DNA from 2 places in the Mangrovibacillus sp. Mu-81 genome. Region 2 is predicted to be linked to the other one. Evidence: a T-box and tRNA genes for the amino acid it is inferred to sense, from the RefSeq annotation. Region 2 holds a T-box; the other holds one or more tRNA genes.
The links. The T-box of region 2 lies ahead of lysS (lysine--tRNA ligase). A T-box ahead of a tRNA ligase gene usually reads a tRNA of that ligase, here a tRNA-Lys.
Positions count from the first base shown of each region.

Region 1: it has a tRNA-Lys gene. The T-box ahead of lysS (lysine--tRNA ligase) is inferred to sense a tRNA for this amino acid. The anticodon was not compared.

Region 1 covers NZ_JBAJHU010000011.1:68,600-73,031, reverse strand. The annotation lists gene V6B33_RS18270 (DUF350 domain-containing protein) at 1-402, shown strand, start outside; gene V6B33_RS18265 (nuclease-related domain-containing protein) at 746-1,702, shown strand; tRNA gene V6B33_RS18260 (tRNA-Lys) at 1,891-1,966, shown strand; tRNA gene V6B33_RS18255 (tRNA-Glu) at 2,005-2,076, shown strand; tRNA gene V6B33_RS18250 (tRNA-Asp) at 2,212-2,288, shown strand; tRNA gene V6B33_RS18245 (tRNA-Phe) at 2,480-2,552, shown strand; gene V6B33_RS18240 (peptidoglycan DD-metalloendopeptidase family protein) at 2,907-4,373, shown strand.
Region 2 covers NZ_JBAJHU010000007.1:153,243-157,674, reverse strand. The annotation lists gene V6B33_RS15210 (nucleoside hydrolase) at 46-981, opposite strand; gene V6B33_RS15205 (IDEAL domain-containing protein) at 1,198-1,410, opposite strand; T-box leader at 1,599-1,866, shown strand; gene lysS (lysine--tRNA ligase) at 1,953-3,431, shown strand; gene V6B33_RS15195 (DUF2935 domain-containing protein) at 3,470-4,258, shown strand.

The DNA.
Region 1 (4,432 bases), on a different contig from region 2:
ACAAGTGAAGCACTTATCAGCTTTCTGGCCCACGTCGGCACCGGCCTGGGGCTCATGATCCTCGGCGTCATCGTATTCGCATTCACCACAAAATTCTCAGAAGCCACACTCATCCGCGAAGGCAACATCGCCGTCGCTTTGAAGCTGTGGGGAAAAGCCATCGGACTCGCAATCGTCATTTATACTGTGTGGTCCAACAGTGTGAGTCTGTTAGATGCATTCGTGTGGGGCTTGATCGGAATCGCCACCCAGGTCATCGCTTACTGGATCATTGAATATGTATTAACGCCGAAGACGAATCTCGCCAAGAAAGTGGAAGAAGGCAACGTGGCCATCGGCTTCAGTTTATTTTCCGTTTCGATCGTGGTCGGGCTGATTGTTGCGGCCAGTTTGACTTATTAGGTGTTTGTTCGGGCTGCAGCCTGGTTCTGTGTGAGAGCGGAGCTGGGTTGTGGTTTTTTTGTATGGGGGGAGGGAACACTTTTTTGAGGATTCTGAATAATGCGGGGGTGGGTATTGAAAATGACAAATTTCAGATTTTGATAATATATTTCTATATTTGATAATAAAAGTGTTGTTTTTGATAAAATATCCTGATTTTTGATAATAAGTTGTCTGTTTTTGATAATATAATAATTCCCGACCCAGTAATACCCCCTTTACCAATCAAAAATCCAGTCAAAAGAAGGATTTCTGACCTTTCATATCGAATAACTACTAAACAAAACTAGATTGGATTGATGAAATGATCGTAAAAGCAAAACAAATTCCCCCTGTTATCCTAAAGTTACAAGCACTTTCCCCCAGAGTTCCTCCCCATCACAACAAACATTCATTTATCAAGGATGATTTAGCGAGGTATCTGGCAGGATACAAAGGTGAAAAATCAATTGAATACTATCTGAGTTTTCTTCCGGATGAAGAATACTATATTTTTCATGATATTCGATTATTTGACGGCGAACACTTTTTCCAAATGGATACACTTATCTTAACGAAAAGACTAGTGTGTATTTTAGAAATAAAATACTTGGCCGGAATCATTGAGTTTGATCGAGATTTTAATCAGATCATCCAAATAAAAAATGGCCAGGAAAAAGCTTATCCAGATCCAATCACACAGCTGCAGCGGCAAAAAAGCCAACTGAATAAATGGTTGAAACGTAATAATCTCGCGCAACTCCCTGTGCAAGGCTTCGTTGTTTTCAGTAATCCTCAAACCGTCATCAAATCAAATGACAAATCCACAAAAAATATTGTAATCAAAAGTCACACCCTGCATTCAAAGATTTCTGACCTTCAAGATCAAAAAAAAATGGATGTATTGACTCAAAAAGAAATCAAAAAGATCATACGAATTCTCATGAAGTATGATACGCCTTTAGATCACTCAATAATAGAACAGTATCAACTTTCCAGAGGGGATGTATTAAAGGGAGTGATTTGTGAAGTTTGCAATCATCTTCCCCTCCAGAGAATTCATAGTTACTGGTACTGCAGTCAATGCACTTATAAATCTAAAGATGCCCATTTGGCAGCCGTACAAGACTATCAATTGCTCTTTGGGAGCGTGATAACCAGTAATCAACTAAAAGAATTCTTGGAAATTACCTGCTCATCACTGGCAACCCGGATCCTCAAGTCAGTTTCTTCCTCTATGGAAGGTGAGAACAAGGGGAGGGTGTACACTCTCTCAAAATAATCATAACAAAGCCATCAGTTCAAAAAGAATTGATGGCTTTTAAAGTGTCTTAAAACACTTTTCTCCCCCCCAAAAATAATTTTCAACAAAATTCAACAAAAAACTATTGCCCCCACCCTCCTTACGTGATAATATTAATTTCGTTGTCACGAAAGCCGTCGCGAAACTTTCGTGTTGATATATATTGTGAGCCATTAGCTCAGTTGGTAGAGCATCTGACTTTTAATCAGAGGGTCGAAGGTTCGAGTCCTTCATGGCTCACCAAAGATTTTTGCGGAAGCAAAATATCTATCATCATGCATGGCCCGTTGGTCAAGCGGTTAAGACACCGCCCTTTCACGGCGGTAACACGGGTTCGAATCCCGTACGGGTCATATCTTTACTTTTTACTAGATTCATTGTTTGGTAATTTAATTGGTTGCTTGATAATAGATTACTAAGATAAGTGAATGATTGTTATTTTGCAAAGCAATCCATTGATAGTTATTTCGCTATCAACGAAAAACTTTGGTCCGGTAGTTCAGTTGGTTAGAATGCCTGCCTGTCACGCAGGAGGTCGCGGGTTCGAGTCCCGTCCGGACCGCCATTTTATTTTCATTCATGTCCCGCATCTAAAGCGATACATACACGGCTCAGTAGCTCAGTTGGTAGAGCACGATGAATAATCTTCATCCGAGTAATCATCAGCGTACAGCCCGAGCAGCAACTTGAATAATCCTCCTGAGAGCTGGACGATGGACAATCGGATTCTCAAATTAGGAACGAATATTTTATTATGGCTCAGTAGCTCAGTTGGTAGAGCAATGGACTGAAAATCCATGTGTCGGCGGTTCGATTCCGTCCTGAGCCATCTACAAAAAGTACTGCGATGACTTTGACTCTCGTAGTACTTTTTTATTATGGGTTTGTAACAGTAATGTAACAAAAATCTACAAAATTCCACTTTTTCCTTCGAAAAGAATATTTCCCCTCTGCGCCAATATCCCTAGGTATAGTAAGGGTTTTCACGCAAAATTCATCAGAATGGTACATTTGATATGCTGGTAATTATACAGTTTTATTACAATCATGATACTTTTCCCCGTATTTCGTCGAATTATGGTAAATTAGTAAAGTACAAATTTACAAGAATATTTACTAAAATTAGGCATAATGAACGACCAACACAGTGATTTTTGCTTTTTAGTTTACAGGAGGCAAGACAATGAAGTTTGGAGAACGCTTATTACCCAATTTAGAAAAATATAAGAGTCGCTCTTCTCAGTTAATGAAGAAGGCAGCGATCACAGCACTTGCACTTTCAACCCTGACATTTTCATCTGTTTCTGCAGAGGATTCATCAGATAAAGAGCTGCAAACCATTTATCATGTTTATGTAAACAGTGAATATGTAGGGGCAGTGACCAATCAGGATGAAGTGAAGAACATGCTTGAAGAGAAGCTTGAGGATGCGGAAAAGAAGTATGCAGACTATCAAGTGACCTGGAATAACGACATTACCTACATACCTGAGAATGTTTTTACGGCAAAAACAAAGAATCAGGAAGTATTAAATATTATCACGAATTCAATGGCAGTTGAAGCGAATGCTTATGCATTGGTTGTCGATAACAAGGCAGTAGCTTATGTAAAAGATAAACAGACTGCTGACGAAACGTTAAAGAAAATCAAGTTAAAATATGTATCTGAAGATGAATTGAAAGACTTGGAAGCACGCAAAAAGGACTCTCATTCTTCTCTACCCGCTTTAAAGGAAAATGAAACACGTTTACTGGACGTTTCATTCAAAGAAAATGTGGATGCTGAAAAAGCACAGGTAGATCCAAAAGAAATCCTTTCTTCAGACGAGGCTGTCAATCTTCTGCTTAAAGGAAGTCTGGAAGAGAAGAAGTATAAAGTCGAAGAAGGCGACGTTCTTGGTTCGATCGCTGAAAAACATAAGTTGACGACTGCCGAGCTTTTAAAGCTTAACCCTGGACTGGATGAAGATGGAGCTTTGAAAATTGGTTCAGAACTGAAAGTAACTGTAAATAAGCCGTTTGTTCATACGGTTGTGAAAAAAGAAGTCAATGAGATCGAGAAAATCGCTTACGATAAAGAAGTGGTTGAAGATTCTTCAATGAACAAAGGCGATACGAAAGTGAAACAGGAAGGCGAAGACGGGGAGACTTCCGTTACCTTCATTTCAACAGAAGTAAACGGGTCTCAGACCGACAAGAATGTGACGGAAGAAAAGGAACTGAAAAAACCTGTTAAATATATCGTCATCAAAGGAACGAAAGAAACTCCTTCACGCGGATCGGGCAGCTTTGCATGGCCGACAAACGGAGGATATATTTCTTCCAACCAGGGCCCTCGCTGGGGCAAAGTGCACAAAGGGATCGATATTGCCCGTCCAAGTGACAAGACGATCAAATCCGTCGATAACGGGGTTGTCGTTTCTGCAGGCTGGGACGACGGCGGCTACGGCAATAAAGTCGTGATCGATCATCAAAACGGCTACAAAACGATTTATGCTCACCTTGATTCCATTTCAGTCTCAGCCGGTCAAACGATCGGAAGAGGCGAAAAGATTGGAATCATGGGAATGACCGGAGAATCAACCGGCGTTCACCTGCACATCGAAGTATACAAAAACGGGTCACTCATCAACCCGCTGGATGTACTATAAAATTAAAGAACAACCAATACGGGACTGACACCAGCATTATCGTTGTCAGTCCCCTTTGT
Region 2 (4,432 bases):
CTTCAGGCTGAACTATCGTTCTCTGATTCATGGTGAGGGAGTATATCATTTCCCTGCAGAACTCATCACCTTCATAAAATCCTTCAAAAACATCTCATAGTCAACCTCCAGATAGATATTACTATTTTTTTCTGAAGGCGTTGAGCTGACCCTGAAATCGGCAATGGAAGTGCCTTTTCCTTCTCCCGAGGTCAAAACTTCTACTTCCCTTCTGATCGTACGGCCCATGTCGGGGTTCACCATTAGGGAGAGGGTCACTACGTCATGCAACGGGGCTCCTTCGATGCCGGGAACAAGCTTTTTATAAGCGTCGATATAGTATTTCATGACTTCATCCATGATCTGCACAAGCGGGTGGTTGGTCATTTCAAGAATGGCCAGAATATGTTCCATTGTCACGATGGCTTTGTTGGAAACATTAAGCGGTACGATATAAAGGTTGTCAAAGTTCGTCATGACCAAATGGGAAGCAGTGGGGTCGCCGTAAAAATTGGCTTCCGCTGAAGGGGTCACATTCCCCGGTACCATAAATGCGCCGCCCATAATATAAAATTCCTGTACGGCATCCGTAAGGTTTTCCCCCAGGAGAAATAGGGATGCAAGGGATGTGTTCCGTCCTACATCCACTATTGTAACATCCTTATTATTTTCGATAATGTCATAGATCTTTGAGAAGTTGGTGAGTTCGAACGAAAGATCTTCGGGCGGGCGGATGGGACCAAGTCCCTCCTGTCCGTGGATTTCAGGATAAAACTTGGGGATCTCGCCAGATAATGGTGCGTTGGTTCCTCCGATTATGTGGACGTCGGTTCTGTCCGCCAGTTCCAGTAAATAAGCGATATTTTCAGTAGCTTGTTCTTTATCGACATTGCCATAGCTCGATACGATGGCAAGGACTTCTATTTCAGGATTAAGGAGGGCATACATGATGGCAATCGAATCATCAATGCCCGGGTCGGCAAACAAAATAATTTTCTTCATTGTGCATTCTCCTCACATTGTATTTAGAGGTCTTTCTATAAGGTATCGAGGAGAGATGGAGATTATTCCTTTCCTGAATCAGGAAAAACCCTATCAGGATCACGCAGAAAGGGATGGCACTCCTGCTGTATAAAGCAAGGATACCATCCCTTATTGTATTTTTTACAAAATGTCTATCTATTAAATTGCCAACTGGCTTCGTTTACCTGATACTTTCTAATACCGCTGCTTTGTATTGCGAATGAGTATTAATTCATCTGTCAATCGCTGGAATTCTTCTTTGTTCCGATTACGTAATGAGATGTCAATTTGTTGTGTAATTTGCTCTTTACGAAATGTCATCAGAGCCTCGTCCAGTACCATTTCTGCCAGTAAAGAGTCTATGCTGTTGGTTTCAGGCTGCGGGGAATGAAGCAAATGTTTTTTCATGATAATTCAACTCCTTGACCTTTTTTCTATTATACTAACTACTGTCTAAATATTCAAACATTTTTCAAAAATATTAAACAAAAGTAGGAGAGTTCATTTGCCTGTAATGCCTTGCGGGGTCTAATCAATCACCATAATAGCATTTGACAACTCAGGTCATCTAGTTTAAACTATTTTTAATTTTCCAATATAAGGCTGTGAAGAGAGAAGTAATTTTGATGCATTATTTCCAGAGAGCTCCAGTTGCTGAAAAGGAGTAATAATGATCTTAACGAAAAAAGGCTTGGAGCTTCGCACGGATCTAAGATATTACTTAGTGATACTGCGACGGTTTCTCCCGTTAAAGAGATAGGGTATATTCAAAGTTAAATAAAATGCCGTACCCGAAGAGGTTGATATGGCGACATGTCAATAAACTGAGGTGGTACCGCGGAGCTATAAACTCTCGTCCTCAAGATGAATAATCTTGGGGGTGAGGGTTTTTTTGTTGATTAAGAATAATTCCAAAGGCGGAAAACCTTATTAATATTGGAGGAAAAATCATGAATCATGAACAATCAGTAGGTAGAATTGAGAAATTAGTATCGTTAAAGTCACAGGGGGTTCCAGTATTTCCTGATAGATTTTCCACAAATTATGAACTTAGTGAAGCTTCACGGCTAGAAAACGGAACTTCTGCTGTAAGAGTTGCAGGAAGAATAATGAGTATCAGGAACTTTAAAAAACTAACCTTTATAACTATTTCAAACATTCAGGGCAGCTTACAACTTCTTTTAAAAAAAGAAGAGATTGGTGAGTTACTATTTAAGCGATTTCTAGAATTGTTTGATATAGGTGATTTTATTGGTGTAGAAGGCCGGATGTACACGACGAAGACGGACGAAAAAACCTTACGTATTGAAAGTTATGATTTCCTTGGGAAAGCTTTGAGAAGCCTTCCGGAAAAGTGGCACGGCTTAAACAATATCGATGTTCGATATCGACAGCGTTACTTGGATCTGATGATGACAAAAGACACACAAAGCCGATTACTCACCAGGAGTAAAATGGTACGTGCGATCCGCAGGTTTTTTGAGGATGAAGAATTCCTTGAAGTAGAAACACCGGTATTGCAACATACCTCTTCTGGTGCATTAGCGAAACCTTTCATGACTTATCATCATTCTTTAGATACGGAGTTGAATTTACGAATTGCACCCGAGACTTACTTGAAAAGGTTAATCGTAGGCGGTTTTACCAAAGTGTTTGAATTTGCAAAGTGTTTTAGGAATGAAGGGGTCAGTCCTCAACATTTACAAGAATTTACTATGGTCGAAGGTTATGCAGCCTACTGGAATTATGAAGATACAATGAAACTAATGCGGAATATGGTTTTATTCATTCTGGATCGAGCATTCAATGCAACGACTATCACAATCCAAGGGAGCACAATTGACTTTTCACTTGAATGGGACGTCATTTCCTTCAGGGATTTAATCATGCGAGAAACAGGGATTGATATTGACCTCTATCCTGTTGTTGCAGAATTACATCAAGAAACGAAAAGGAGAAAAATTGAATTAGATCATCCTGACATTGAAACCTTGGGCAGGGGTAACTACATTGATTATCTTTATAAGAAAACGTGCCGGCCAAAACTGGTTAAACCAACATTTTTAATCCAGCATCCTATCGATTTATCACCTCTCGCTAGAGCAAATGATGCTAACACAGCACTAACTGACCGGTTCCAACTTGTCGTGAATGGTGCTGAAATCATAAACGCATATTCTGAGTTGGTCGACCCGATTGAACAAAGAAAAAGGCTCAAGGCTCAAGCCTTTTTGAAAAGTAATGGGGATTTGGAAGCTATGGAGATGGACGAAGATTATTTAACAGCTATGGAGTATGGAATGCCGCCTATTTCTGGTTGGGGATTTGGAATTGAACGATTATTAATGGTTCTGACGGATAGTGATACGATCAAAGATTGTGTATTATTTCCATTAACGAGAAAAAGGAATGAGGACAATAAATCATAACATATAGTTGAAAGGAGATGATAATAAGGAGGTATTGCATGGCTAATCCGATTGTTGAACGATCATTGGACGAAATACATTTCTGGTCAAGGATTATGAAAGAGCATGCTTTATTTTTGAGTTTGGGTTTTACTTATGAACAGTCACAATTGATAGAAGAGGCCCGGCAGTATATCTCAATGTTTGAGAGAATCGAAGAAAAGCTGACTGGATTTTCAGTAAACTCAGATCTGCACCAAGTTCAGGCATTTAATAGTGAGGTTTATCAAGCTGCAGCGGCAATATGGAGTTACAAACGGAAGGTATTGCGGTTAACTCTTAATTGCCAAATCAGAACCAACAATTTCCCATTATTAGTGGATCATATTAGCAGAGAAGCGGCATACTTCGCCAATCGGTTAAAAGAACTCAATGAAGGCAAGCTGGTACCGGAACCAGATACCGTGATTGAAGAGAATGTATTCTTTTTAAAGATAATGGCAGACCATGCAAAGTTTATAGGTCACCTATTAGATCCGTCAGAAAGAAAACTGGTAGAACAAGCAAGGGAATTCAGCCATGATTTCGATCAGTTGGTGTTTCAGGCACTTGATTTAAGTTCTATGCGCCCCCAATCTGAAACCAAACCGATCCTAAGTCAGTTTTTAAACCAGAATAGAGTTTCAGTTGCCTCCTTAAGGGACTTCAAGAAAACAGCAAGGGAATTAATTGAAGCATGCCGTATAAAGAGTAATATTCATCCTCTTTTAGCAGATCATACATTTAGAGAAGCTGAAAGATTCATAGAAATAATTGATTTGTTTGAGGTTAGTTTGGAAAATAAGTGATTGTAAACTTGAATAAGTGTCCTGTGGTCATGTTTTTTAAAACGGGTAAAGATGTTCTCAATGGTGAAGGTGAGCCTGTCCCGCACGATGCAATTTGAATAACAGAGTGGATGGCAGGCCAGAGGAGGAAACCATTAAACATCTTACCCCTTTCCCTGAAAAATTTATGAAGGT